Regions from separate parts of the Mesorhizobium sp. B2-3-6 genome, predicted to be linked through region 3. Evidence: riboswitches for the same ligand, from Rfam matches in the RefSeq annotation. Region 3 holds a riboswitch; each other region holds the start of a gene.
The links. A riboswitch is a leader RNA that binds a small molecule or an ion and turns the genes downstream of it on or off. The one in region 3 is predicted to bind cobalamin.
Positions count from the first base shown of each region.

Region 1: another riboswitch for cobalamin. It lies ahead of FJ953_RS03865 (DUF1636 family protein); the one in region 3 lies ahead of bluB (5,6-dimethylbenzimidazole synthase).
Region 2: another riboswitch for cobalamin. It lies ahead of FJ953_RS04035 (CbtB domain-containing protein); the one in region 3 lies ahead of bluB (5,6-dimethylbenzimidazole synthase).
Region 4: another riboswitch for cobalamin. It lies ahead of FJ953_RS14425 (ABC transporter ATP-binding protein); the one in region 3 lies ahead of bluB (5,6-dimethylbenzimidazole synthase).

Region 1 covers NZ_VFVW01000001.1:789,960-797,323, reverse strand. Annotated here, with positions in the region: gene FJ953_RS03885 (NADH-quinone oxidoreductase subunit C) at 1-458, opposite strand, end outside; gene FJ953_RS03880 (NADH-quinone oxidoreductase subunit B) at 463-1,044, opposite strand; gene FJ953_RS03875 (NADH-quinone oxidoreductase subunit A) at 1,035-1,400, opposite strand; gene FJ953_RS03870 (winged helix-turn-helix domain-containing protein) at 1,734-2,933, shown strand; cobalamin riboswitch at 2,963-3,167, shown strand; gene FJ953_RS03865 (DUF1636 family protein) at 3,205-3,633, shown strand; gene cobW (cobalamin biosynthesis protein CobW) at 3,636-4,685, shown strand; gene FJ953_RS03855 (cobaltochelatase subunit CobN) at 4,702-7,364, shown strand, end outside.
Region 2 covers NZ_VFVW01000001.1:823,466-830,829, reverse strand. Annotated here, with positions in the region: gene cobO (cob(I)yrinic acid a,c-diamide adenosyltransferase) at 1-345, opposite strand, end outside; gene cobU (bifunctional adenosylcobinamide kinase/adenosylcobinamide-phosphate guanylyltransferase) at 347-862, opposite strand; gene FJ953_RS04040 (CbtA family protein) at 855-1,652, opposite strand; gene FJ953_RS04035 (CbtB domain-containing protein) at 1,668-1,847, opposite strand; cobalamin riboswitch at 1,883-2,079, opposite strand; gene FJ953_RS04030 (aromatic ring-hydroxylating dioxygenase subunit alpha) at 2,214-3,383, shown strand; gene FJ953_RS04025 (MFS transporter) at 3,387-4,586, opposite strand; gene FJ953_RS04020 (DUF1624 domain-containing protein) at 4,818-5,822, shown strand; gene FJ953_RS04015 (isoprenylcysteine carboxylmethyltransferase family protein) at 5,819-6,295, shown strand; gene FJ953_RS04005 (MerR family DNA-binding transcriptional regulator) at 6,595-6,981, opposite strand; gene mgtE (magnesium transporter) at 7,107-7,364, opposite strand, start outside.
Region 3 covers NZ_VFVW01000002.1:37,398-44,761, reverse strand. Annotated here, with positions in the region: gene aroC (chorismate synthase) at 1-1,057, shown strand, start outside; gene ribB (3,4-dihydroxy-2-butanone-4-phosphate synthase) at 1,158-2,258, shown strand; gene FJ953_RS05920 (MFS transporter) at 2,309-3,532, opposite strand; gene FJ953_RS05915 (TetR/AcrR family transcriptional regulator) at 3,653-4,258, shown strand; gene bluB (5,6-dimethylbenzimidazole synthase) at 4,302-5,054, opposite strand; cobalamin riboswitch at 5,103-5,283, opposite strand; gene FJ953_RS05905 (histone deacetylase family protein) at 5,405-6,331, shown strand; gene FJ953_RS05900 (exodeoxyribonuclease VII small subunit) at 6,335-6,586, shown strand; gene FJ953_RS05895 (DUF2277 domain-containing protein) at 6,685-6,951, shown strand; gene FJ953_RS05890 (pirin family protein) at 6,992-7,364, shown strand, end outside.
Region 4 covers NZ_VFVW01000004.1:376,876-384,239, reverse strand. Annotated here, with positions in the region: gene FJ953_RS14440 (MarR family winged helix-turn-helix transcriptional regulator) at 1-194, opposite strand, end outside; gene FJ953_RS14435 (iron ABC transporter permease) at 323-1,342, opposite strand; gene FJ953_RS14430 (ABC transporter substrate-binding protein) at 1,351-2,298, opposite strand; gene FJ953_RS14425 (ABC transporter ATP-binding protein) at 2,344-3,132, opposite strand; cobalamin riboswitch at 3,388-3,597, opposite strand; gene FJ953_RS14420 (LacI family DNA-binding transcriptional regulator) at 3,660-4,685, opposite strand; gene FJ953_RS14415 (Gfo/Idh/MocA family oxidoreductase) at 4,867-5,898, shown strand; gene FJ953_RS14410 (sugar phosphate isomerase/epimerase) at 5,901-6,806, shown strand; gene FJ953_RS14405 (substrate-binding domain-containing protein) at 6,892-7,364, shown strand, end outside.

The DNA of each region.
Region 1 (7,364 bases), on a different contig from region 3:
AAGCCGGTCAGCGGGAAATCCTTGCGCAGCGGGTGACCGTCGAAACCGTAATCGGTGAGAATGCGCCGCAGATCGGGGTGGCCCGAAAACAGCACGCCATAGAGATCGTAGGTCTCGCGCTCGAACCAGTCGGCGCCGGGATAGACGCCGGTGATCGACGGCACCATCGTCTCCTCGTCGGCCTGCACCTTGATGCGGATACGCACGTTCTGCTTCGGCGACAACAGGTGATAGACGACGTCGAAGCGCTTGGCCCGCGACGGATAATCGGCGCCGCAGACATCGATGACCGAGATGAATTGGCAGCGCGGATCGTCACGCAGGAAAGTCACCACTTCGATCAGATCGCGCGGTTCGACATGGATGGTGAGTTCGCCATAGGCGAACACTGCTTCATTGACGCGGCCAATCAATTTTTCGCCGAGATAGGTCGACAGTTCGCTCAGGGATGCGGCCATGGATTTACCGTTCGATCGTGCCGGTGCGGCGGATCTTCTTCTGGAGCAGAAGAATGCCATAGAGCAGCGCTTCGGCGCTCGGCGGACAGCCGGGCACATAGATGTCGACCGGCACGATGCGGTCGCAGCCGCGCACCACCGAATAGGAATAGTGGTAATAGCCGCCGCCATTGGCGCAGGAGCCCATCGAGATGACGTAGCGCGGCTCCGGCATCTGGTCGTAGACCTTGCGCAGCGCCGGGGCCATCTTGTTGGTCAGCGTGCCGGCAACGATCATGATGTCGGACTGGCGCGGAGACGCGCGAGGAGCAACACCGAACCGCTCCGAATCGTAGCGCGGCATCGAGGTGTGGATCATCTCGACGGCGCAGCAGGCGAGGCCGAAGGTCATGAACATCAGCGAGCCGCTGCGCGCCCAGGTGATCAGCGCCTCGGTCGAGGTGACGAGAAAGCCCTTGTCGGCGAGTTCGTTGTTGATTTCGAGGAAGAACGGATCATCGGACCCAACCGGCCTGCCGGTATTGGGATCGATCAGACCCTTGGGCTTCGGCGCGACGAGCGTGCCGGAACTGTCGCTCAATCCCATTCGAGCGCTCCTTTTTTCCATTCATAGGCAAAGCCGATGGTCAGCACCGCCAAAAACACCATCATCGACCAGAAACCGAGCATGCCGATTTTCGAGAACGACACCGCCCACGGAAACAGGAAGGCCACTTCCAGGTCGAAGATGATGAACAGGATCGACACCAGGTAGAAGCGGATGTCGAACTTCATACGGGCGTCATCGAACGAGTTGAACCCGCATTCGTAGGCGGAAAGCTTTTCCGGGTCGGGATTGCGATAGGCCACCAGGAACGGCGCCACGATAAGCGCGACGCCGACAGCCGCCGCCACTGCGATAAACAGGACGATGGGCAGGTACGAACTGAGAAGTGCGTTCATGCTGCGGCTTTCCGTTGGCGCCAATCCATTTTGATTACAGCACCAGACCCTATTGCGGAAGCGTGACAGTTTAACCGCTGAACCGTTTTAAGGGGCCTTTGCTGCAACGCGGCGAGGGTTAGCGCAGCGCTTCCGGCGAAGCAAGTCAAACCTTGTTCAAAACACTGGCCTGGACGGCATAAGGGAAGAAACTGGTCCGATCCGCTCCTGTTTGATTTCCTTCGCTTTTTACTCCACTTTTCTCTCCTGACAGAGTTGCCGCCAAAACCCTGCTAGCATGGCCGGAATCAACTGTCCGAACGACGCTCAACAAGCCATCAGAGTCGCATCCGAATGAAGGAAAAGATCTCGCTTGCCACGGCCCGGCGTATCGCGCTCGCCGCCCAAGGGTTCACTGATCCCCGCCCCGCCGGCACGCCCGACCGACGCCACTTCGCCCGCGTGCTCTCGCGTACCGGCCTGCTGCAGATCGATTCCGTCAGCGCGGTGGTGCGCGCTCACTACATGCCGCTCTATTCGCGCCTTGGTCCCTACCCGTTCGCCTTGCTCGACAACGCCGCCGTCACGCGCAAGCGCACGGTTTTCGAATACTGGGCGCACGAGGCTTCCTTCCTGCCGGTCGAGACCTATCCGTTGATGCGTTGGCGCATGCAGCGCGCCGAGCGTGGCGATGAAATGTATCTGGGCCTGGCCAAATGGGGCCGCGAGCACGCCGCCTATATAGAAGAGATCTACCGCGAGGTCGCGGAGCGCGGCCCGATCGCCGCCTCCGCGCTCGAAGGCCAGAAAGGATCCGGCGGCTGGTGGGGCTGGAGCCACGCCAAGCATGCCTTTGAATGGCTGTTCTGGGCAGGACGCATCACCACCGCGCACCGCCGTGGCTTCGAACGCTTCTATGATTTGCCCGAGCGCGTACTGCCGCAGGCGATCCTCGATCTGCCGGTGCCGTCTGCCGAGGACGCGCATCGGGAATTGCTGCGGATATCCGCCCGCGCTCATGGCGTCGCGACAGCAAGCGACCTGCGCGACTATTTCCGCCTGTCGCCGGCCGACATGAAGGGCCGGCTGGAGGAGCTGGTTGAAACAGGCGAGCTGGTGCCGATGCGTGTCGAGGGCTGGAACAAACCGGCTTACCTCCATAAGGAGGCCCGTATTCCACGAAAAATCGAGGCCCGCGCCTTGCTGGCGCCGTTCGATCCGGTCGTTTTCGAGCGCTCGCGCACGGAGCGGCTGTTCGATTTCCACTACCGCATAGAAATCTACACCCCTGCCGAAAAGCGGCAATACGGCTATTACGTCCTGCCGTTCCTGCTCGGCGACAGGATCGTGGCGCGCGTCGACCTCAAGGCCGACCGGCCGGCCAGCGTGCTACGCGTCTACGCGGCCTATGCCGAGCCCGGCGCGCCGCCTGAAACCGCCGCCCAACTCTTCCAGGAATTGACGCAGATGCAGGGCTGGCTCGGCCTCGAACGGATCGAGGTTACGCCCGCCGGCGACCTTGGGCAGCCGCTCGCCGACATTGCCGTGTCGTAGACGCGCGTTGACACCGCCGCCTGCAAGAGCCTAAATCCATTCCAGACGGTCTCCTCTCGGCAAAGGGAGGAGCCAAGAGGGAATGCGGTGCGAAATCTCGATTTCAAATCCGCGGCTGTCCCCGCAACTGTAAGCGACGAGCCAAGGCCGAAAACCACTGGGACGGTCCCGGGAAGGCGGCACGAAGGCGATGACCCGCGAGCCAGGAGACCTGCCGTCTGAGACATAAGAATCCGATCGCCCGGCGGGTTTTCCGGGCAAGGAGCCCGATTTGGAACGCGACAGCAGTTTCCCGGCTGAAACAGCGGACATTTTGTCTGGCGACAGCGACGCCTTGGCCGGCGTCACTGTCATCATCTGCGCTTCCTGCCGCGACGAGACCGGTTCCGATGCCCATCCCCGCGCCGGCGAAGTTTTGGCTCAAGATACGCGCCAAGCCGCAACGGCCGACAATGTCCGTGTCCGCACCGTCGAATGCCTCGGCAACTGCAAGCGCCGTCTCAGTGCCGCGATTCTTCGCGACGGCTGCTGGAGTTATGTCTTCGGCGACCTGAACATCGCCAGCGGCGCCGATCTCGTCACCGGCGCGAAACTCTTCGCCGCTTCGACCAACGGCCTCATTCCGTGGCGCGGCCGTCCGGATTCCCTCAAGCGCGGTCTCGTCGCCCGCATTCCTCCCCTCGACATGCTGAAGGACTGATCATGACCGCCGCAGTTTCCGCCACTCTCTCCCGCGTCCCCTGTACCGTCGTCACCGGCTTCCTGGGTGCCGGCAAGACCACGCTGGTCCGCCATCTCCTGGAAAACGCGGGCGGCAGGCGTATCGCCATCATCGTCAACGAATTCGGCGACATCGGCATCGACGGCGAGATCCTCAAGGGCTGCGGCATCGACACCTGCCCGGAGGAAAACATCGTCGAACTGGCCAATGGCTGCATCTGCTGCACCGTCGCCGACGATTTCGTCCCGGCGCTCGACCAGATCCTGTCGCTGACGCCGAAGGTCGACCACATCCTGATCGAAACCTCGGGTTTGGCTCTGCCCAAGCCGCTGGTCCAGGCCTTCCAGTGGCCGACGGTGAAGAGCCGGGTGACAGTCGACGGCGTGATCGCCGTGGTCGACGGTCCGGCATTGGCCGAGGGGCGCGTCGCCAACGACATGGACGCCCTGCAGGCGCAACGCGCGCAGGACCAGACACTGGACCACGACGACCCCGTCGAGGAGGTGTTCGAGGACCAGATCGCCTGCGCCGACCTCATCATCCTGTCGAAGAGCGACCTGATGGATGCCGCAGGTTCGGCTCGCGCCAACGCCATCATTGGCGAACACTCCGCCCGCGCCGTGAAGGTCGTGCCGACGGCTCATGGCAAGGTCGATCCGTCCGTGCTGCTCGGGCTAGGCCTCGCCGTCGAGGACGACATCGAGAACCGCAAGTCCCATCATGACGGCGCCTTCGACCACGAGCACGACGACTTCGATACGTTCATCGTCGACATCCCCTCGATCGCCAACCCGGACGACCTGGCAAAGCGCGTCGCCACCGCCGCCGAACAGGAGAACGTGCTGCGGGTGAAAGGCTTCGTCGAGGTCGGCGGCAAGCCGATGCGGCTGTTGCTGCAGGCGGTCGGTCCGCGCGTCAATCATTATTATGACCGCGCTTGGACGGCTGACGACGACCGCCGCTCGCGCCTGGTCGTCATCGGCCTCAAGGGGCTGAACCGCCCGGCGATCGAGCATATCCTCGCCGGCTGAGGCAACACCGACCGCGATGCACATCCTCACCACCACATCCGCCTCGCTCGACGATCTCGCCGAGCCGGTCGATCTGCGGCAGACGCCGGCGGAAATGGTGGCGCTGTCCTTCACGGACAGCGACCTGGCCGGACTGGCAGCGGCCTGGAAAGGCGACGCCGATCGGCTGCCCACGATGCGGCTGGCCGCGCTGCGCGACCTGCGCCACCCCATGTCCGTCGACCTCTGGATCGACAGCGTCGCCCGTCACGCCAAAGTCATTCTGGTGCGTATTCTCGGCGGTTACGAGTGGTGGCGCTACGGCTGCGACCAGTTGGCCGTGGTTGCCCGTGAGCGCGGCATAAAGCTGGCACTGCTTCCCGGTGAAAGCCACGACGAGGATATCAGGCTGATCGAAGCCTCGACGCTGCCGCGCGAGGAACTGGACGGGCTGCTCAATTATTTCCGCCAGGGCGGCCCGGCCAATATGAGCGCGCTGGTGCGCAGGCTGGCGCGGTTGGCGGGGTCTGATGCCGAATTTGCCGAACCGGTTAGCGTGCCGAAAGCCGGGTTTTATGAGCCGGGGCGCGGAGTCGTGGAGAAGCCGGACTTATCGAATGTTGACGATCCTTCACACCCCCCTCTGTCCGGCAGGACATCTCCTCCGCAAGGGGGGAGATCGGCTGTCATCAAAGCCGGCTCCTCTTTTGTTGCGTCAGAAAAGGATGTGTTTGCACCATCTGAAAGGGGCAAGAGCATCGATGACGGGGCAATCTCCCCCCTTGCGGGGGAGATGTCCGGCAGGACAGAGGGGGGTGTGACGGGACTCGACGTTGACAACATCAATGCTCGCACCATTCCCGTCCTCTTCTACCGCTCGATGCTGCTCGCCGCCGATGTCGCGCCGATCGACGCGCTTTTCGAGGCGCTACGGCAGCGCGACATGCTCCCCGTCCCCATCTTCGTCTCCAGCCTGAAAGACCCGGCATCCCTGGCGTTTGTTGAAACCGCGATTGCCCAGCTCAAGCCCGCCGCCATCATCACCGCGACCGCTTTCGCGTCCGGCGCCGAACCCGGCGTCGAAACCCTGTTCGACCGCGCCGGGGTTCCCGTCTTCCAGGTCATCGTCGCCACCACCCGCCGCGACGTATGGGAGAAGAACCAGCGCGGGCTGGCGCCCGCCGACCTCGCCATGCATGTCGTTCTGCCCGAACTGGACGGCCGCATCCTCGCCGGCGCCGTTTCGTTCAAGGGCGAAAGCGAGACCGACCCGGCGCTCGGCCACCGCGCCTTTGCCAACCGGCCGGAGCCCGATCGCGTCGAACAGGTGGCGGACCGGGTCGCGGCCTTCATCAGGCTTCGGGAAACGCCGCGCGCCGAGCGCAAGGTCGCCATTCTGATCCCCGATTACCCGAGCGCTCCCGGCCGCACCGGCTATGCGGTCGGGTTGGATGTGCCATCCAGCGTGCTGGCGATGCTGCACGACCTCCAGGAACAGGGCTATGTAGTTGAGGGAATTCCCCAAACGTCGCGTGCGTTGCTGGATGCGCTGGAGCGCAGCAAGGCTGGGTTGGAGTTGGATGAGTACCTTGCCTTCTCAACGGAATTGCCGGGCGCAGCAATTGCTGCCGTAGAAGCAGCTTGGGGCAAAGCCGAAGGCGAGACAGGTTTGCGCGAGGCACCCCCCTCTGTCCTGCCGGACATCTCCCCCGCAAGGGGGGAGATTACGCCGTCATCTCTGTCTTCGCCAATCTCCAACGTTGCAAGAGTAGCTCCAGCGTCTAAACTGCCAATCTCCCCCCTTGCGGGGGAGATGTCCGGCAGGACAGAGGGGGGTGTTCAAGCGCTGTCCGCCGCCAAATTCCCCTTCCGCGCCGCGACCTTCGGCAACATCACCGTGGCCCTCGCCCCCGATCGCGGCCGCTCGGCCGACCGCCGCGCCGACTATCACGACCCGACGCTGCCGCCGCGCCATGCATTGCTCGCCTTCGGCCTGTGGCTGCGCAAATTGCTCGGCGTCCATGCGCTCATCCATGTTGGCGCGCATGGCACGCTGGAATGGCTGCCGGGCAAGACGGTTGCGCTTTCGCAAAGCTGCTTCCCCGAGATCGTCACCGGTCCCCTGCCCGTCATCTATCCCTTTATCGTCTCCAATCCCGGCGAGGCGGCGCAGGCGAAGCGGCGGATCGCCGCCGTCACGCTCGGCCATCTGCCGCCGCCGCTCACCGGCGCCGGATTGGACAAGAACCAGCACAGGCTCGAACGGCTGGTCGACGAATACGCCCAGGCTGACGGTCTCGACCGCCGCCGCCGCGACCGTCTGGCCAGTCTGATCGTCGAAACCGCGCAGACGACGGGCCTCGCCGCGGAGGCCGGCGTTGCCCGCACCGACGCGCCGGACGAGGCCCTGCGCCGCATCGATGCCTGGCTCTGCGACCTGAAGGATTTCGCTATCAAGGATGGGCTGCATGTCTACGGCCGCGCGCCCGACGAAGAGCCCGACCTTATGCGCCGGCAAAGCGCCGAGGCCGAAAAGGCCGCCCTTCTTGCCGCGCTCGACGGTCGTCATGTCACCGCGGGCCCGGCCGGCGCGCCCGCGCGCGGGCGTTCCGACGTTCTGCCCACCGGCCGCAACCTGTTCACGTCGGACCCGCGCGCCATGCCGACGCCGACGGCTTACGACATCGGCAAGGCTGCCGC
Region 2 (7,364 bases), on a different contig from region 3:
GGCCTCGGCCGCCGCGATGTCGCGCTTCAGATCCTGTGTCTCCCAGGTGAACCCCTCGCCCATCGCGTGCCAGACGACGCGGTCGCCGAAGGCGGCGAAGGCCTCCTTCTCACCCGTATGCCATTTGCCCTTGATGAACTGGACGACGCCGACGCGCTTGCCGTAGCCGAGCATCCGCAGCGCCAGGCCAAAGGCAGCCGTGGTCTTGCCTTTGCCCGGGCCGGTGTTGACGATCAGCAGCCCCTTTTCGACCGTCTTGCTCGCCACCTCGGCGTCTTGGACCGCCTTGCGCTTGGCCATCTTGGCGCGGTGGCGCTCTTCGTCCTTTTCGTCGATGTCGGTCATGTCACTTCACCTTGAGCGGCAGCCCCGCCACCATCAAAAGCACGGTCTCGGCAATCGCCGCGACCTGCTGGTTGAGCCGGCCGGCGGCGTCGCGGAACCGGCGCCCCAGCGCATTGTCGGGCACGATGCCTTGCCCGACCTCGTTGGATACCACGAACCAGGGTCCGCGCGGCCGCGACAGCATGTCAGCCAGCCGCCGACATTCGGCCTCTACATCATGATCGGCCAGCATGTGATTGGTCAGCCAGAGCGTTAGGCAGTCGACAAGGACCGGCTGGTCCTCCGGTAGGGCCTCGAGTGCACCGACAAGGCCAAGCGGTGCATCGATGGTCGTCCAGCCCTCGCCGCGCCGCGACCGGTGCAACGCGATGCGCTGCTGCATCTCGTCGTCATAGGCTTGCGCCGTGGCGATGTAGGTCCATGGCGAAGGCAAGGCCGTCATCAGCGTTTCGGCGTGCGCGCTCTTGCCGGAGCGCGCACCGCCGATGATGAAGGTCAGTCTTCCGCGATCAGGCAAAGCTGTCGCGCAGGCTCGTCGCGCTGCCGGTGAAGCGTCCACGCACCACGCCGACGGCAGCGCCGAGCACGAGCCAGAACACCAGGTTGGTTACGGTCACCGCCACCACGAATTGATGATGCAGGCCTTCCGGAATCGGCGTCTCGAAACTGTCCGGCTGCGGCGCGCCGACAATATGCGGCGCGACGATCAACACCACGCCCAGAATCGCCAGCGGCAGTGATTTGCGGAAGGCGATCGGGGCAAGGCCGATCGCCGTCGCCGCCACCGTCGCCGTCCACCAGATCTGGCGTGGCAGAAGCTCGGCGGCAGGCATGGCCGGCAGTTCCGGCGGCAGGCCGAGGCCCGGCGCCAGCGTGAACACGGCAAAGCCGGCCAGTCCCCAGAACACGCCCTGGCGCCAGTTGCCGATGCCGCCGGCGAATTCCGAAACCGCGACCAGGACCAGCGCGAAGCCGATGCCGGTGACGATGTTGGCAAGCACGCTGAAAGCGAAACGCTCGAAGCCGTCGGCCGGCGCCCAGCCTTCCTCTTCAGCCGGAACAGCTTCAGCGGCTGCCGGCGCGGCGGAACTCATGGCATTGCCCGCCGGGGCGGCAGAGTTCATGGCGTTGTTGTCGGTCGGGGCCGGTGCGGTATGGTCGTGGTGGTGGCCGCCGCCGGCCTGTTCGTAGACTTCCGCCTTCAGGATCAACGGCACGGTGGCATAGGCCTGCATGCAGGCGAGAACGACACCGGCCACGAGCCCTGCGATCGCCGCGATGAACACGACGTTGCGAAACAGGTTCATGATGTCAAATCCCTATCAGTGGCAGGGAAACGCCATCGAGTGGCGATAGTCGTGCGCAGCATTGTGGACCGCGTCGATATGCGAGAAACCGACAAAGCCTACGACGAAAACGCCGAGCAGCGCCGCGAGCGCGAGCTGCAGGAGGCGCGACTGCGAGGAGATGGAGGCGCCGAGGGAGACGGAAGCGGTATTCATGTCTTGTCCTTTCACCCTCCACCCGAGGGCATCGAAGTCAGTTTCCTGTCGCCGGCAGGTCTCCTGGCTCGCGGATCAGCGCCCTTCCCCACCTTCCCGAAGAAAATCTTCAGTGGCATATGGAGAGGACTACCGCACACAGTTGCGGGGGCAGCCACGGCATTGGGCAACAAATCTGCCCGCACCGCATTCCCTCTTGGCTCCAATCGGAACCGACGACGAAGGTGACTATAGGGAAAATCGCCGCATCCGGCAAACCAAATTCCGACGGCGACAAGCGCTTTAGCGCCGTCCGGCCGCTTGCTCCGCTGCAATTGACAATTTCCGTGGCCGGGTGTCGGCTGCCATCCTCACAGGAGGCCAGCCATGCAGCCCGTCCGGAGCCAGCACGCCCCCTATAACGGCCTCACCCGGGCCGAGCCGACATTGCCGTCCTCGGCCTATTGGGATGCGGCGGCCTACCAGCGCGACCTCGACGCCATCTGGTACAGGAACTGGCTGCTCGTCTGCCGTGAAGCTGATCTCGCCCAACCGCTGGCTTTCCGCACCTTCCGTGTCGGCACCCAGGAGATCGTCGTGCTGCGTGACGATACCGGCGAACTGCGCGCCTTCCACAACACCTGCCGGCATCGCGGCTCGCAGCTTTGCCAGGAACGCGAGGGGCGGCTGAAGGCGCGGCTGATCACCTGCCCCTACCACGCATGGTCCTATTCGCTGCGCGGCGATCTCGTGCGCGTGCCATCGAAAACGCTGCCCGAAGGTTTCGACAAGGCGGACCATCCGCTCTATCGCGTCGCGCTGTCGGTCTGGCGCGGCTTCGTCTTCGTCAATCTCGCGGAAGATGCCGCCGGCTCGGCGCACTCATCCTTCGACCCGGCCTCCGGCGATCTCGGCAACTGGCCGCTGGAATCGCTGGTATCGGGCCATGTGCTGCGCAAGGTGATGAACTGCAACTGGAAGATCTTCTGGGAAAACTTCGACGAATGCCTGCATTGCCCCGGCGTCCACAAGGACCTGTCGCGGCTGGTGCCGATCTACGGCCGCGGCCTGATGGGCCGGCATGACGACCCCGAATGGACCCGCCATGCCGACAATGACGCGCCGGAATTTTCCGGCGGGCTGCGGGCGGGTGCCGAAACATGGTCACGTGACGGCCAGGCGCATGGGCCGGTCTTTTCGGGCCTGACGCCGGCCGAGCACGCCGCCGGCCAGACCTACGCCACCAGCCTGCCCTCGATGTTCATCGTCGGCCACGTCGACTATGTCAGGTCCGTACGGCTGGTGCCGCTTGGCCCCGAGCAGACCGAATTGACCGCCGAATGGCTGTTCGCGCCCGACGCGCTCGCCGCCACCGACATCGACAACATCGTCGGATTCGGCACCCAGGTGCTGGAGGAGGATGCCGCGATCTGCGAGGTCAACCAGAAAGGGCTGCGCTCCATGCGCCATAAGGCCGGCGTGCTGATGCCGGAGGAGTACGACCTCCACCGCTTCCACGATTGGGTACGCGAACGACATGCTGCGCTTGTGCCGTAAGCTTCACAGCGACTTCGGCAGATACCGCCAGGTGACATAACCGCAGACCGCCGCAAGCAGGCCGAGCGTGACGAAAACCGAGCCCAGTCCGAAAAAGGCCAGCACCACCGAGTAGACCAGCGGCGGCGTCAGTTCGGAAAAGTCGAGATAAGTGCGGTAGACCGCAGCCATCTGCGCCCGCTCATAAGAGCGGACCGAGCGCATGAAGGCGGTCGAGCCCAGCGCGTCGAGCGCGATGGTGAAGAAGGCGCCGCACAGCAGGAAGGCGCCGGTGACGAGCGGCGCGCTTTCGCCGACGGCACCCGCCGCCAGCAGCACCACCGACATGGCGAAATAGGCAAAAGTCATGGTCCTGCGGCCGCCGAAGCGCTTGCCGGCCTTGCCCCAGAAAATCGCCATGAACAAAAGCGCGTTGCCTGCCGAAACCAGAATGCCGCCGGCAAGTTCGCCCTCACCGGTGATGACCATGAACAGCGGGCCATAGACGAAAAATGTCGTCCAGAAGCAGGAGCGGCCGAAGGCGATCAGCCAGGCCAGCCTCAGCCTCGGCTGCGCGACGAAGCGGCCGATATTGGCCAGCGGGTTGACCGGGCGCGTCTTGCCCGGCCGGATCGAGGGATTGTCGCCGAGCCGGTAGGTCCAGAACAACGCCAGCAGGGCCAAGGCGAATACGGCGACCGCGCCATGCGCGGCATAGATGCCGAAGCGCGTGTAGAGAAAGATGCCGAGCGTCGGCCCACCCGTCCAGGCAAACATCGACCACGCCATGCGCAGCGATTCGGCCTGCATGAAATCGGTCTTGCGGATGTGGTCCATGATGTAGAGGTTGAGCGTGATCGACAGCGCACTGGCGCCCATGACACGGCACAGCATGCCGGCCAATTGCCCTGCGAGCGTATGCGTGACGAAGAACAGCGAGCCGATCGCCAGCAGGCAGGCGCCCGCCGTGTAGACCCAGCGCCGCGCGAAGCGCTGGATCAGCATCGGCATGAACAAGGTCACGGACAGGCCGAGCATCGCCACTATGGTGTAGAGGATCGAGACGATCTGCTCGTTGTGGAGGATCTCGTAGGCCTGGATCGGGATGACGCTCGACACCGTGGCGCGAGCGAAGGATTCGACCGCGTAGAGCGAGGCGAAGGTGCGGGCATCCGCGGCCTTGAGGGCCGGTAGCCAGATCGGATGGCGCACATGCGTGGACATTGCTTCCCCAAAGCAGAATCACCAGCCAAATCTGCGGCCATCATTTCGCGACCGGTAACAGGAAACCGACGTGCCCCGGTTAAAACGAAGCCGGTCAAAGGCTTTCCGGTGCTGGCCTAAAGGGGTGCCTGATGCAGCGCCGGCTGATCGTCCGTATCGAAGCTCACGGCCTTCTTTTGTCCGGCGTAACCGTGATAGTCCTCGTGCGGGGCTGAATCAGATCGCGAGACCATGAGCATCCAGACGCCGACCATGCCCGCCGCGGAGTTGCCGAAGACCAAGCGCATCGTCGCCATCGACATGCTGCGCGGCATCGCGCTGATCGCCATGGCGAGCTACCATTTCACCTGGGACCTGGAATTCTTCGGCTACACCGATCCCGGCCTGACCGCCTTCGGCTGGTGGAAGTTCTATGCTCGCTGCATCGCCTCGACCTTCCTGTTCCTGGTCGGCGTCAGCCTGTATCTCGCCCATGGCAAAGAGATCCGCTGGAACGGCTTCTGGAGACGCTTCGCCATGGTCGCCGGAGCGGCGATCGCCATTTCGGTCGCCACCCGTATCGCCACGCCGGACGGGTGGATCTTCTTCGGCATCCTGCACCAGATCGCGCTGGCGAGCCTGCTCGGGCTGGCATTCCTGCGCCTGCCGGCGCTGCTCACACTGCCGATCGCCGCGGCGGTCATCGCCATTCCCTTCTATTTTCGGCTGGAATCGTTCGATCACCCCTGGCTGTGGTGGGTCGGCCTTTCTGCGGTCAACCCACACTCCAACGACTATGTCCCGCTGTTCCCCTGGTTCGGTGCGGTGCTTGTGGGCCTCGGAGCGACCAAGCTTGCCTCCCGCTTCGGCGTCTTGGCGCGCCTGGCGGATGTGGCGCCCGGGCGCTGGTCCAACCCGCTGGTCTTCATCGGTCGGCACAGCCTGGCCTTCTACCTGATCCATCAGCCGCTGCTGATCGGCAGTGTCTGGTTGTTCTCGCAAGTAATGCCGGCCAAGGTCGAAACCCCGCAGGTGAACTTTCTCAAGACCTGCCAGATCTCGTGCGAGCAGCAGCGCGACAGCAAGTTCTGTTCGAGCTATTGTGGGTGCATGCTGGACACGCTGGAGGGCGAGGCCACGCTTGATCGGCTCTACAAGAACGACCAGACCGCCGAATGGAGAGCGCATCTGGCGGACCTCGCCGGCACCTGCACGGCCCGGACCGACAGCAAGATGACGGAGGAAGGTGTCGAATGACCGAGACCGTGCCCAAACCTGGGCTGATACCGTGGCCGCCGCTGATCTACATCGCCGCCATCGCCATCAGCATCGCGCTCGGCTTGCTTTTTCCCCTGCCCTGGATCGGCGACCTCCTGGGCGACCTCCTCTACGCGGCCGGCTGGGTGGCGCTGTTCGGCGTCGCCGCACTCTGGTTCACCGCCATCCGCACCATGACGCGGGCCAAGACCACGCTCAACCCCAACGCCGTGCCGGACCATTTGGTCACCACGGGTCCTTTCGGCATCACCCGCAATCCGATGTACCTCGCCAACACGCTGCTGTTGATCGGCGTTGCCTTCATCTCCGGGATCGTCTGGTTCCTGCCGCTCGCCTTCATCGCCGCCTTCGTCACGCAGAAGGTCGCGGTGGAAAAGGAAGAAAAGATGCTGGCGGCAAAGTTCGGCAAGAAATACCGCGACTATGCCAAGCGAGTGCGGCGCTGGATTTGAGCATCTGAACGCCGGCTGCCAGAGCCATATCGGGAAGATAACGGTTTCCGATTTGTGGCGGAGACCAACAATTTGTCGATGTCGGCGCCGCCCCTCACCTGCCTGCCGGCATCCTCTCCCCGTATAGTGACGGGGAGAGGGGCGCTGTCATCAGCGGTTTCGCCAGCCACCAGCGTTGCAGCAAAGAGACCGAGATCACGGTCAGCCCCCTTCTCCCCGTCACTATACGGGGAGAAGTGCCCGGCAGGGCGATGAGGGGCGGCGCCGACTCTAAAGCGATTGTCCTGCCTGGAAGGCCGCTACGTATTAACCCCGAGCTCGACCAGCCGCTCGACGCAGGATTCTTCTGCCTGGTCCAGCTCTGCCAATGTCTCCTCGAGGTCGCGGCGCTTTTGCCTCAGATCCTCGCGCTTTTCCTCGATGCGCTTGATCATCAGCTTGAGCTGGCCGACCTCGCCGGGCGGTTCCTTGTACATCTGGATGATTTCGCGGATCTCGTTGATCGAGAAGCCGAGCCGTTTTCCGCGCATGATCTGCCGGATCAAGTGTCGGTCGGATGGACGAAACAGCCGCGTGCGGCCCCGCCGCACCGGCTGCACCAGTCCCTCGTCCTCGTAGAACCGCAGCGTCCGCGTCGACACGTCGAATTCGCGCGTCAGCTCGGTGATCGAATAATATTCCCGCATTCTCGCCCCATAGCCGGAGATTGGCGACTGCTGCTCTCCGTCCGCGGCAGACCTGCCGGAATCGGCCGCAGTCTGCCTGTCGCCGAGCCTCGCACGGCATTTACGTAAAAGTCAATTGAGCCGGATCAATGGACGCCGAACCACCACGTGGCAAGGCCCAGAAAAGCGAAGAAACCAACGACGTCGGTGACCGTGGTGACAAACACCGCCGAAGCGACCGCGGGATCGACCTTGAAGCGGTCGAGCAGCAGCGGGATCAGGATGCCGGCAAGGGCCGCAACGAACATGTTGATGATCATGGCCGCGGCGATGATGCCGCCCAGATTGGCATCGCGGAACCAGACGGCGGCTACGATGCCGATCAATATGGCGAAAACGATGCC
Region 3 (7,364 bases):
ATTGGGCTGCGTGGTCGACGGCTGCCCACCCGGCATCCGCTTCACGCGTGACGAAATCCAGGCCGAACTCGACAAGCGCCGGCCCGGCCAGTCGCGCTTCGTCACGCAGCGCCGTGAGCCTGACGAAGTGAAGGTGCTGTCGGGCTTCATCCTTGACGATGACGGCGAGACGATGATCGCGACAGGTACGCCGATCTCCATGCTGATCGAGAATGTCGACCAGCGCTCGAAGGACTATGGAGAGATCGCCCGCCAGTACAGGCCGGGCCATGCGGACTACACCTATGACGTCAAATACGGCGTGCGCGACTATCGCGGCGGCGGCCGATCCTCGGCGCGCGAGACCGCGGCTCGGGTCGCCGCCGGAGCCCTCGCCCGCAAGGTCGTGCCGGGCATGGTGGTGCGCGGTGCACTGGTATCGATGGGCGAGAAGTCGATCGACCGCGCCAACTGGAACTGGAATTTCATTGACGACGCGGACAATCCGTTCTTCACGCCGGATCCGGCGTCCGTTCCCGTTTTCACGAGCTATCTCGACGGCATCCGCAAGGCGGGTTCCTCCGTCGGCGCCGTGATCGAGATCGTCGCCGACGGCGTTCCGGCCGGCCTCGGCGCGCCGATCTACGCAAAGCTCGACCAGGATATCGCGTCAGGCCTGATGTCGATCAACGCCGTCAAGGGCGTCGAGATCGGCAACGGCTTCGAGGCCGCCCGCATCACCGGCGAACAGAATGCCGACGAGATGCGCATCGGCAATGACGGCCAGCCGGTGTTCCTGTCCAACAATGCCGGCGGCATCCTTGGCGGCATCTCGACCGGCCAGGCGATCATCGCCCGCTTCGCCGTCAAGCCGACGTCTTCAATCCTGACGCCCCGGAAGTCGATCGACAAGGACGGCAACGACGTCGAAGTGATGACCAAGGGTCGCCATGATCCGTGTGTGGGCATTCGCGCCGTACCGATCGGCGAGGCGATGGTTGCCTGCGCAATCGCCGACCATTATCTGCGGCACCGAGGACAGACAGGCAAGGAAGGCAGTAGGGCAGTAGGGCAGTAGGGCAGTATGTTAAGCTGCCCGCGAGACGAGCAATTTTTCCTTTCCCCTACCGCCTTACCGCCCTATTCCCCTACTCCCTTGCGAGCGAAGCGAGCATTCCATGTCTTACGACCAGAAGAAGATCGTCGAAGCAATCCGGGCCTTCGAGCGCGGCGAGATCGTCGTCGTCATGGATGATGACGGGCGCGAGAACGAGGGCGACCTGATCGTCGCCGCCGTCCATTGCACGCCGGAAAAGATGGCCTTCATCGTGCGCAACACTTCGGGCATCGTCTGCACGCCGATGCCGCGCGAGGAGGCCAAGCGCCTCAACCTTGCGCCGATGGTCGCCGACAATGATTCGGCGCACACCACCGCCTTCACGGTTAGCGTCGATTTCAAGCACGGCACCACGACTGGCATTTCAGCTGACGACCGCACGCTGACCGTGCGCAATCTCGCCAACGGCAATGTCGGCGCCTCCGATTTCGTCCGCCCCGGCCACATCTTCCCGCTCATCGCGCGCGAAGGCGGCGTGCTTATGCGTTCGGGCCATACCGAGGCGGCCGTCGATCTGTGCAAGCTCGCCGGCCTGCCGCCGATCGGCGTGATCTCGGAACTGGTCAATGATGACGGCACCGTCAAGCGCGGCCCGCAGGTCGCGGCTTTTGCCGAGGAGCACGGCCTCAAGCAGGTCTCGGTCGCCGACCTCATCGCCTATCGGCAACGCAAGGAAACACTGGTCGAACGCGTGGCATGCTCCGAGATCGACACGCTCGGCGGCAAGGCGCAAGTCTTCACCTACACGCTGCCCTGGGATTCCATGCATCATGTCGCCGTCGTCTTCGGCGACATCCGCGATGGGGAAGAGGTGCCTGTGCGTCTGCACTCCGAGGACGTGGTGACCGACGTCTTCGGCACCAGCCACCGGCTGGACGCCATCATGAAGGCGATGGGCGAGCGCAAGCGCGGCGTCATCGTCTATCTGCGCGAGGGCTCGGTCGGTGTCGCCCACCAGGAGCGCAACCGGCCGGCGAGCGGCGACGGGGAGGACCACGAAGAGGCGCGCCGCCGCGAGAATGAATGGCGCGAGATCGGGCTCGGTGCTCAGATCCTGAAGGATCTCGGCATTTCCTCGATCAATTTGATCGCCTCGCGCGAGCGCCACTATGTCGGCCTCGAAGGTTTTGGCATCCACATCGCCAAGACCGAGATTCTCTAGATTCGACGGCGGCAATAGCGTCCGATCCGCTGAACCGGACGCGTCATGGTTCATTCCGCGGCAGCGACGGCCGCTTCACACCCATCCAACTCGCATTTGTGAGTGGCAAGACTGCGCTGGCCGAGCAGCACCGTGACCAGCGCGATGCCGCCCGCGACCACCGAGACCCAGAACCCGTTCTGGGCGCCGAACGCATCCACCACCGCGCCGGCGGCGAAAGAGCCCAGCGCCATGCCGATGCCGATTCCCGTTGTCACCCAGGTAATGCCCTCGGTCAGCATCGCTTCCGGCACATGCCGTTCGATCAGGCCGAATGCCGTGATGAAAGTCGGCGAGATCGCCACGCCGCTGATGAAGACGGTCAGCGCCAAAATCGGCACGCTGTCGGCGGTGAGCGGCAAAATCGTGCTGACTGCGATGATGGCGACCGCGACGGTCAGCTGGCGCTGTAGCGGCGTCTTGAGGTTGAGCGCGCCGACCACGATGCCCAACACGAACGATCCCAGCGCATAGACGCCGATCACCAGGCTTGCGGCACCGGCTTGGCCGAACTCCTTGGTGATCGCCACCGTGCTCACTTCCGTCGTCGCGAAGGTCGCGCCGATGAAGATCAGGGCGAAGGTGATGATCTGTACCGGCCGCAGGCGGATTGCCGAGCCAGTCGAACCATGGTCCACCGGCCGCACTTTCGGCTCGGTCGATCGCTGCAGGATGAATGCTATCGAGCCCAAAGCGAGAAACAACGTGCTCGCCAGCATGCCTGCTTCCGGAAACAGCGCCGCACTGAGGCCCACCGACAGCGACGCGCCGGCGATATAGACCAGCTCGTCGGCCGCCGATTCGAAGGCGAAGGCGGTGTTCATCTCCGGCCGGCCGCGAAAAAGCTCGGTCCAGCGCGCGCGCACCATTGCCGGCATGCTGGGCATGGCCGCTGCCAGCAGCGCCGACACGAACGATGTCCATACCGGCCAATCCTGGTTGGCCGACGCAATCAGCAGCAGGAATGCCAGCACGGAGATGATGGTGGTGGGCACGACGATCCATGTCTGGCCGAGGCGGTCGACCAGCCTGGAGATCTGCGGCGCCAGGAAAGCGTTGGCCAGCGCGAATGTCGCCGAGACGGCACCCGCCAGCCAGTATTCGCCACGCGTCTGCGACAGCATCGCCACGATGCCGATCGGCGCCATGGCGATCGGCAGGCGCGCCATGAAGCCTGCAGCGGCAAAGCCCTTGGCGCCAGGGGCTCGAAAGATCTCGGAATAGGGGTTCTGCATGGTCCGTTCCTCGACAAAAGGCGATTCGGAAATTACATACGATGCGTATGAATACTAAATAGATCATACGTCGCGTATGTCAATTGGCATACGTGACGTATGTGGATAAGGCCAGAAGAGATGCACAAGCCCCGCAGGGAAATGATCGCCGAAACGCGCGCCAAATTGATTGCCGCGGCCCGGCATGCGTTCGGAACGATTGGTTATGCCGAGGCATCGATGGATGATTTCACCGCATCGGCCGGGCTGACGCGCGGTGCGCTCTATCATCATTTCGGGGACAAGAAGGGGCTTTTGCAGGCGGTTATCGCCGAGATAGACGCCGAGATGGCGGCACGAGTGAATGAGGTTGCAGCGAAAGCACCGACCCGCTGGCAAAGCTTCGTCGACGAATGCACGAGCTACATCGAAATGGCGCTGGAGCCGGAAATCCAGCGCATCATGTTTCGGGACGGTCCGGCCGTGCTGGGGGATCCCGCGCAATGGCCGAACGCCAATGCCTGCGTCGCGTCGATGACCGATCACCTGACGACGCTGCAGGGCGACGGGGTGGTTGTCCCGGGCGTAGACCCCGAGACCGCGGCACGGCTGATCAACGGGGCGAGCAGCCAGGCGGCGCAGCGGATCGCCAATTCGAACGACCCGGAAGCGACGTCGAAGACCGTGGTGGCGGCATTCAAGCAACTGCTCGAAGGATTGTTGAGGAAGGATGCCGGAGCCGCCTGACGACGGCAGGCCGCCGGCAGCTCTGGGCATGCCGTATCGGCAATCAAATCAAGAGTTTGTCAGACTTTTCGCATGTTGCCGCCTTGAGGCGTGCGATCGTTGATTTGAGCGGAACTTCGCCCTGTCCGCAAAACGTCTCGCTCATGATCAGCTCGGGCAGCGGCAGCCGCCGCCCCCAGCCATGTGTTTCGAGGTCCGGTTTCGGCGCGAACTCCGAGACACGGCCGACACAGAGATAGGCCACCGGCGTCACATGCTCGGGAATCGACAGAAGGCCTTTCAACGCCTGCGCCTCGATAATGCTGACCCAGCCGACGCCGACGCCTTCGGCGCGCGCCGCCAGCCAGAAATTCTGCACCGCGCAGACCGTGCTGTAGAGATCCATCTCGGGATTGTGCCAGCGTCCCAGCGGCGAACCCTGTGAGCGTCGGCGGTCGCAGGTGATACAGATATTGAGCGCGCTTTCGCAGATGCCTTCCAGCTTGAGCTTGCGGTAGAGCGCCCGCCGCTCTTCCTCGATCGCCGGCAATTCCTGCTCGCGCGCCGCGAGGAACAGGTCGCGCACCTGTTCCCGTCGTTCGGTGCCACGAATGACGATGAAATTCCATGGCTGCATGAAGCCGACCGATGGCGCGTGATGGGCGGCAAGCAGCAGCCGCGCCAAGACCTCGTCGTCGACGGCCTCTGATGTAAAATGGCTGCGGACATCGCGCCGCGTGAACATGGCGCGGTAGACCGCATCGCGCGCCATCTGGTCGAATCCGTCACCCACGGGGATGGTCATATTGTCCGGCATCGCTTGTCCCCTTGCGATTGCAATCAACTGCCGTCCGCCTGACCATGCGGATGACGATGCCTGCCAGGCCGGTCTTCTGGCTCGGGATCAACCCGCATCCGGCGCCTTCCCGTCATCGACAGTGGCATTTACCGGCGCGGTCCCCCTTACAGCGTTGGGCACGCCACGGTATCAAACCGTGTTCCCGATTCTCCCGCTCGCGGCGGGCACCAGGCAGTGGCCGGGACTTTACGACGAAGCCCCTGCGCCGCCAATCCCCGCGGCGACGCGAATGGACGCAGGCGCGATTTTCCCCAGCCATCAGGCCGCAATGCATGGCCATCGCCGCGCCGGGGCACTAGATAGGGAGCATGGCCACTCGTCTCTACACCCATCCGATCTTCCTCGAGCACATCACGCCACCCGGCCATCCGGAGCGGCCGGACCGCTTGCGCGCAATCGAGCGCGTGCTCGACGACGAGGCTTTTGCCGCGCTCGACCGCCTCGAGGCGCCACAAGGCGATGAGGCCACCATTCTCTACGCGCATCCCGAGGATTTCGTCGAGCGGGTACGCGCCGCCATTCCCGAGACGGGCATCGCCCGCATCGATGCCGACACAACGGCCAGCCCGAAGAGCTGGCAAGCGGCGATCACCGCGATCGGCGCCGCCAACGCCGCCGTCGACGACGTCTTTGCCGGCAGGGCAGACAACGTTTTCGTCGCCGCCCGGCCGCCCGGCCATCATGCGGAGAAAGCGACGGCGATGGGCTTCTGCCTGTTCAACACGGCGGCCATCGCCGCACGTTATGCACAGCGCAAACACGATATCGAACGCGTCGCCATCGTCGACTGGGACGTGCATCACGGCAACGGCACGCAGGATGTTTTCTGGGACGATCCGTCCGTGCTTTATTGCTCGACGCACCAGATGCCGCTCTACCCCGGCACCGGAGCAAAGAACGAAACCGGCGCCGGCAACATCGTCAACGCGCCGCTTGCGCCGCAGACCGGCAGCGAGGCGTTCCGCGATGCCTTCCTGTCGCGCGTGCTGCCCTCGCTCGACAATTTTGCACCCGACCTGATCATCATTTCGGCCGGCTTCGACGCGCATCATCGCGATCCGCTGGCCGAGATCAACCTGACCGAGGATGATTTCGACTGGGCGACCGGCCAACTCATGCAGCGCGCGGCGCGCCACAGCGCCAACCGGCTCGTCAGCCTGCTCGAGGGCGGCTACGATCTGCAAGGATTGGCATTTTCGGTCGCCGCCCATGTCGGGCGACTGATGAAAGGATGAATGATGGCTGGTGAAACCAACGAAGACGTCAAGGCGATGAGCTTCGAACAGGCTCTCGACGCGCTGGAGAAGATCGTCGATGATCTGGAGCGTGGCGATGTGCCGCTCGACCAGTCGATCAAGATCTACGAGCGCGGCGAGGCGCTGAAGGTGCATTGCGACCGGCTGCTCAAGGCGGCCGAGGACAAGGTGGAGAAGATCAGGCTGTCCCGCGACGGCAAGCCGGTCGGGACGGAGCCGCTGGACGCGGATTGAGGCACGCAGCCGTCTCTCTGGTTTTTGACACGATCATGATTGAGGATAGAACGCGTCCCGATTGAAACGGCTCCAGGACAAGAGGAGATACGGAAGCGATGTGCAGAAACATCAAGACCCTGTTCAATTTTGATCCGCCGGCGACCAACGACGAGGTGCGCGATGCAGCCCTTCAATTCGTTCGCAAGCTGAGCGGAACGACGCGGCCTTCGAAGCAGAACCAGCACGCATTCGACCATGCCGTCGAGGCCATCGCGGCGTCGGCGCGCGAGCTTCTCGATTCGCTTGAAACCAACCAGCATCCGCGCAATCGCGAGGAGGTTGCGGCCAAGCTGCGGGCGAAGGCGGCGATCCGCTTTGCCTGATCTGGCCAAAGCAGCCATCGGCCGCTGACAAGGAGAGTTCATGAGCTTCTTTCCCGGGAAGGATCCTGAAGCCGGCGATGCCTTTGCCGGCGACCAGATCGAATTGATGGTCATTCCGAACGCCAAGGACATTGGCGGTTTTCAGGTTCGCCGCGCCTTGCCGACCGCCAAAAGGCGGCTGGTCGGTCCCTTCATCTTCTTCGACCGCATGGGCCCGGCCATCCTGCGTGCCGGTCAGGCGCTCGACGTCCGGCCGCATCCTCATATCGGCCTGTCGACGGTCACCTACCTGTTCGACGGCAGGATCAGGCATCGCGATTCGCTCGGCACCGAGATGGTGATCGAGCCGGGTGACGTGAACCTGATGACCGCCGGCCGCGGCATCGTCCATTCGGAGCGCACGCCGGAAGAAC
Region 4 (7,364 bases), on a different contig from region 3:
CTGATCGGCTCGATTTCCAGCAGTTCGGCAAGCCGCGCCTGCGAAACGCCCGCTTCCTTGGCGACGCGAACCATCAGGCGCCATTGCGCCGAGGACAGGCCAAGGCCGCTGGCGCGCGCTTCGAAGCGCTTTCGCATCAGCCGCTGCACGTCGTGGATCAAAAATCCCAATCTGTCTACGCCTTCGGAAACCATGAGTGGCATATATAATAAGCGTGCTTATCATTCAAGTCCGGCATTGTTCCAGAAGCCGGCAAACGTGCATGGCAGCCATGCAGCACAATCATGGCTGCGTCCGATGATTTCGGCCGCCGCGACACCCATTACAAGCGGTTGCGGATCAGCATGGTGACAACGAAGAAGGCGCCGAGCGAGCTGGTGATGATGCCGATCGGCAGTTCCTGCGGCGGCAGCAATGTGCGCGCCAGAAGGTCGCTTGCCAGCAACAGCACCGCCCCGAACAGCGCGCAACTTACGATCAGGCGCAGATGCAGCGGACCAGCCAGCGGCCGCGACAGATGCGGGATCATGAGGCCGACGAAGCCGATGACGCCGGCGACCGAAACCAGGATCGCGGTCGAAAAAGCGGCGACCAGAAACGTCGTCCGTCGCATTCGCGCCACCGGCACGCCAAGACTTTCGGCGGCATTTTCGCCGGCCAGGAAAGCGTCCAGCCGGCGATGATTCCACAGCCCGTACGCCGCAATCGTGCCGGCCCCAAGCGCACCCAGCCAGATATTGTCCCACCGCGCCAGGCCGAGCCCGCCCATCGTCCAGAACAGCACCGAATGGGCGGCGCGCTGGTCACCGGCAAAGACCAGGTAATTGGTCAATGCGGTGAACATGAAGGAGACCGCAAGTCCGGCGAGGATCAGCCGTTCGGGGCCTTGTCCCCTCACCCGCGCAACCAGCAAAAGCACAACGCAAGCCGCCAGAATACCGCCGGTGAACGCAGCGATCGGTAGCGTCCAGATCCCGAAACTGTCGCCGAAGACGGTGATGACGGAGACAGCGCCGGCGGCGGCTCCCGACGAGAGGCCGAACAGGAACGGATCGGCAAGATCGTTGCGCGTCACCGTCTGTAACAGCGCGCCGACCACGCCCAGGCCGCCGCCGACACAGATGGCCAGGATTATGCGCGGCAATCTGAGGTCGACGACGATCCTGCCGACCGGGCCGGACACGTCATGCCCCTTCAATCCGATCGCATGGCCAAGTGCTGCAACGACGTCGCCCAACGGAATCATCGTCGAGCCATAGGCGATCGACAGCAGCGCGAACGCGGCGATTGCCAACGCCGCCGCCGTCATGGCCAATAGGAATGCCTTGTGCCGCAAAGTCATGTTCCCGGTTAAAACGCTTCCGGATGCATCGCCCTGGCAATCTTGCCGATCGCGTCGATATTGGCCGGCCCGGGTGTCAGTTCGGCATAGCGAAGCGCCGCGAAGCGTTCGTTCCTGACCGCGTCCGTCTCCTTCATTGCCGGATGCGCTTTCAGGAAATCGAGCAGCTTCCGGTAGCCGCCGCCATCCTGATAGTCGAGCAGGATGAGGAATTGCGGATTGCGCGAGGCCACCGTCTCCCAATCCGTGTTGCCCCAGCTGGTGTCCATGTCGGCCATGATGTTGTCGCCGCCGGCCGCGGAAATCATGGCGTTGGGAATGGCGAACTTGCCTGATGTGAACGGCTTGTCCTCGCCGGAATCATAGAGGAACACGCGCGTTCCCCTGCGGGCGCCGACCTTGGCCGTGATTTCGGCGAGCTGCGCCTTCCAGCCGGAGACGAGCTTATCCGCTTCGGCCTCCTTGCCGAAGATCTTGCCCAGCTTCTCGACATCGCCATAGAGCAGGTCCATCGAAGCGGCGGGGCGGTTCTTGTCGAGATGGACGCAGCTTTCCGTCAGCACCAGGGTCTTGATGCCGTGTTGCGCCAGCGTATCGGGCGTCACCTCGCCGCCCGGCTTCATGCCGTAATACCAGCCGGCGAAGAAGAAGTCGGGCTCGACAGCGACCAGGTTTTCCAGCGTCGGATATTTGGGCGCCAGTTCGGGGATCGAGCTCTGTTCGGCCTTGAATTCGGGGCCGACCTTGTACCATCCAGTGATGCCGGTCAGGCCGACGATCGACGGCTGCAGCTTCAGTGCGAAGGCCATCTCGGCCATGTTGAGATCGTGAATGACGGCACGCTTTGGAGGTGCGTCGAAGGTCAGCGGCTTGCCGCAGCTGTCGACCGTCACCGGAAAGGCGAAGGCCGTAGAGCCGAGCAGGGAGAAGGCAAGAGACACGGCAAGGCGTTTCACGGATGTTGCTCCTTGTTGAACAGGATCTGCCGGAAATGGCTTCGATCACGAAGATGGCGCGGCACGGTTCGGAACCTCGAACACCGTCAGCTCGCGGTCCTCCGTCGGGTGGCGCAACCTAAAGACGTCGATACCGAAGATCTCGCGGATCAGCTGCTGGGTGAGTGCTTCGCGTGGCGGCGCCAGCACATGCAACCGGCCATGGCTCATCACCGCGACCCTGGTGGCGAAAGGCGTCACCAGCGCCAGATCGTGCAGCACCGCGATCACGGTCATGCCGAGGCCTGCAACCAGTTCGAGCAACTCGCTGCGCGCCCGCGGGTCGAGATGGTTGGTCGGCTCGTCGAGGAACAGGATCTTCGGCTCCTGCGCGATGGCGCGGGCAAGCTGGGCGCGCTGGCGCTCGCCGCCCGAGAGCGAGCCGATGGTGCGGCCAAGCAGCGGCAACAGCCCGGTCCGGCGCAGAGCCTCGACGACAATGTCGCGTTCCTCGCTCCTGTGCCTGCGGCCGGTATGCGGAACCCGGCCGAGCTCGACATAGTCGATCACCGCCAGCCGTGGATCCGGTTGATCGGTCTGGCCGACGACGGCGATGTGCAGCGCCCGCTCGGCGGTCGAAATCCTGTCCAGCAAGCGCCCGGTTAGCTTCACTTCGCCCGAACTCGGCCTCAGCATGCCCGATAGCATGCGCAGCAATGTCGTCTTGCCGGCGCCGTTGGGACCGATGATGGCGAGACGGTCGCCCGCCGCCACCGAAAGGCTGACCGGATACACCAGATGCAGGCCATCCGCCGCTGCGGCCAGGTCGCGGGCATCGAGAAGCGGCGCGGTCATGGGCAATTCCTTGCAGGGCCTGCCGGAATACGGGCCAGCGTCTTGCTTGCCAGTCCTGCCGGACGCTGGCCTGAATTCACCTCGGTGGCGATATCGCGGCAAAGCGTGCACACGACGATGCGATGCATGGCAATGCGATGTATGCGATCGATGGAGCCGTCCAACTTCCGTCACTTTCAAAATGGCGACGGAAGGAAGCTGGCTTGAACCGGTCGACAAGACCGAAACCTGCGTCTCCTCCCGGCACACCCCGTCCGGTCAACTCATGCAGATGGCAGGTCTCCTGGCTCGCGGGTCGTTGCGCCATCCTGCCTTCCCAGCCTTGCCGGCCAGTGGCTTCTCGGATTTTGCTCGCCGCTTACAGTTGCGGGGGCAGCCATGGCTTCGACCCGAAAATCGGGCCTCACCATGTTCCCTTTTCACCCCTCGCCTTGCGGCGCGGGGACCATCACGAGTCGCAGCCTAGGATGCAGGCAGCGTCGAGGCAAGGTCGATGCATGTTCTGTTATAACGATACAAACGTGTGGTCAATCACTATCGCGCGCCACCAGTTCCAGCGGCCAGACCTCGCGAATGATCTCTGGCCCTTTCGCGCCGGCGAAAGCCGGGAGCGAGGCGAGCAGGATTTCGCCGAGCCGCCGCCCCATCGGGTCAAGGCTCGGACGAAAGCCGGTCAGCGCCGGCGAGAAATAACGGCAGAGCGGCGTGTCGACGATGACGATCACCGCGACATCCTGCCCGGGCTTTATCCCCATTTCGGCGAGCGCTTTGCAGCCGCCGAGCGCCATCGAGTCGTTGTTGAAGATAATCGCGGTCGGCGGATCCTTCGACCGCATGACTTGCGGTGTCACCGCGTAGCCACCGGCTTCGTTGATAAAACCGTCCACAATCAGGCCGGGATCGACTTCGATGCCGTGCCGCCGCAGCGCCTTGCAATAACCCTCCAGAAACAGATAACCGAAATTCAGGTCAAGCGACGGCCGGATGGCGGCGATGCGGCGGTGGCCACGCGCAACCAGCCGGTCGACCGCATCGGCGCCCGCCTTCTCGAAATCCAGATCCAGAGAGGGATAGCTGTCGTCGCCGGACCGGCTTCGGCCGAGCGTCGCGAAGGGAAAGCCGGCCTTGCTCAGATAGTCGATGCGATCGTCCTCGCGCCGCGTCCAGGCCAGTACGACGGCATCGGCACGACGCGTCTCGACGACGCGGCGCAGCCGCTCCTGTTGATAATCCGCCGGCGCGCCCATGACGATGATCAGATCCAGCCCGCACTCGGCCAATGTCGCTTGCAGTCCGGTGAGGAACGGAATGAAGAACGGCTCGCCATACTGCTGGTCGCCCGGATGCGGCTGCAGCATGAAAGCCACGGCATGGGTGGTGCCGCGGCGTAGGTTCCTGCCCGAGTGGTTCGGTGAATAATTGAGCTTCCGGGCCGCCTCGAGCACGCGCTGGCGTGTCTCGGCGTTCACGTCGGCGCGCCCGTTAAGCGCGCGCGAGACTGTACCGATCGAAATGTTCAGGTGCCGCGCAAGATCGTGAATGCTGGACGCCAAGACCTCCCCCTCCTGCTTCTGGCTAGCACCAGCCGGTCGTGCGGCCAAGGCGTTTCAGAGCCGACGGTACAAATCCGATTGACAATATATGCCATCGGGTGTGTCATCGTAAACGTTTACGGAAGTCATTTACGGACTGCCGTGGGTGCCAGCCAGGAGGGGTTGGCCGGAGGAGCGCTGGATGATGCACGTCGTCCTGGTCGGGTGCGGAGCCATGAGCAAAACCTGGCTCGAGGCCATCAGCCAATCCCCTGCCGTCAAGATCGTCGGTCTCGTCGACCTCGACGCCGACAGGGCGCGCCAGCGGGCACGCGAATACGACCTCGCCGGGGTCGCGATCGGGACCGATCTCGACGTCGTTCTCTCCCAGACCAGACCCGATGCGGTGTTCGACGTGGTCGTGCCTGCCGCCCGTCGCGCCGTGGCGAATTCGGCCTTTGCCCATGGCTGTCATCTGTTGACGGAAAAGCCGCTGGCCGACAGCCCGGACAATGCGCGCGCCATCATCGACGATGCGCGGCGCGCGCGACGCGTCCATGCCGTGGTGCAGAACCGCCGCTACGTCGCCAACGTCCGGCGCATCCGGCGCTTCCTCGGCTCCGGCGCCATCGGCGCTGCGACCAGCATCCATGCCGATTTTTTCATTGCGCCGCATTTCGGCGGTTTCCGCGAAGGCATGCGCCATGTGCTGCTGCTCGACATGGCGATCCATACATTCGACGCCGCCCGCTACATGGTCGATGGCGAGCCGACCGAAGTGTATTGTCGAGAATGGGAGCCGGCCAATTCCTGGTACCGGCAGGGATCGTCCGCAAGCGCCACCTTCGAGCTCGGCCAGGGCAAGATGTTCACCTATCGCGGCAGTTGGTGCGCCGACGGTTTCCGCACCAGTTGGGAAGGCAGTTGGCGCATCGTCGGCGAACGCGGCAGCCTGACCTGGGATGGGCATGACGAGTTGAAGGCCGAAGCCGTGCTGCCGGAACGCGAAGGCCTGCTCGACAAGGTCGTGCCGGTAGCGGTGCCGCCGCTCGACCCTGCCGACCGCATCGGCGGGCATCTCGGCGTCATGGAAGATTTCGTCCGCGCCGTGGACACCGGCACCGAGCCGGAGACGCGCGGCGCCGACAATATCAAGAGCCTGGCCATGGTTTTCGCGGCCATCGAAAGCGCCGAGACCGGGCGCCGGATCGAAATCCCCAGGCAGGAAGGATGACCATGGCGGACCCGCTTCTCGACATCAGGATCGGCACCATGGTGCGGGCCAATCTCGAAGATCCGGCCGCCTATATCAGGCAGATCCTGCCGCTCGGTTTCGAGAGCGTCCAGCCCTTCTTCTGGCAGACGCTGGGCGGCAAGGACCTAGGGCGGCTCGCAGGCGAGATCCGCGACGCCATCGGCGATGCCGATGTCAGCGTCAGCTCGATCGGCGTGTTCGGCAATCCACTCGAGAGCGGCGACACCGACCGCGGCGTGCTCAAGGCCTGGGAAACGGTGATCGACAGCGCGCATCTGTTCGGCACCAATCTGGTCAGCGGTTTTACCGGCCGCATCCGCGGCAAGCCGCTGACCAACAGCCTGCCGCGCTACCGCGAAGTCTGGGGCGAATTGGCCAAACGCGCGGCCGACAAGGGCGTGCGCATCGCCTTCGAGAATTGCGCCATGGATGGCAACTGGGCCGCCGGCGACTGGAACATCGCCCATAATCCGGACGCCTGGGAACTGATGTTCAACGAATTGCCGGATGAGAATCTGGGTCTGGAATGGGAGCCCTGCCATCAGTTGGTCTATCTGATCGACCCGATCCCGCAGATCCGCAAATGGGCGCATCGCATCTTCCATGTCCACGGCAAGGACGCGACGGTGCGCTGGGATGTCATACGCGAGCACGGCGTCTTCGGCCGCCTGCCCTTCGTGCAGATGCGCACGCCCGGCTTCGGCGACAGCGACTGGACGCGGGTGATCAGCGAATTGCGGCTGGCCGGATACAAGGGCGCCATCGACATCGAAGGTTGGCACGACCCGGTCTATCGCGACGATCTTGAAATGACAGGCCAGGTCCGCGCGCTGGAATACCTCCAGCAATGCAGGGGAGGCCTGAGCTACCTGCCGAACCCGACGTGAGGATTGGCCGGCGGGAGGAGCCGGACGGGATTGCCGAAGCAGATGTCGAAACCCTCGCTCGCGAGGACAAAAGGGAGGAACGTGCATGAGCATCGCCAAGAGAACGACACTTCTGCGCACGACCGTGGTGGCGACCGCCACGGCGCTCGCCGCCGCCATCTCCACCTTGCCGGCACAGGCGCTCGACGCGCAATGGTGCAAGGACGTCCACATCCGTTTCTTCGTCGGCGGCGCCGAGGGCGACGCTTTCGGCACCATTGTCTACAATGGCGCCAAGCAGGCTGCGGCCGATCTCGGACCGAAAGTGGATTACATCTTCTCAGGCTGGGACATCGAAAAAATGGTCCAGCAGCTGCGCGAGGCGGTCGCCGTCAAGCCCAACGGTATTGCCATGATGGGCCACCCCGGCGACGCCGCCATCATGCCGCTGGCCGAACAAGCGCATAAGGACGGCATCAAGATGATGTACCAGAACGTGCCGGTGCCGACGGTGGTGACGGCCTTCGGCGGCGGCTATGTCGGCGCGCAGCAGGAACAGCAGGGCCGCGCGCTCGGCGC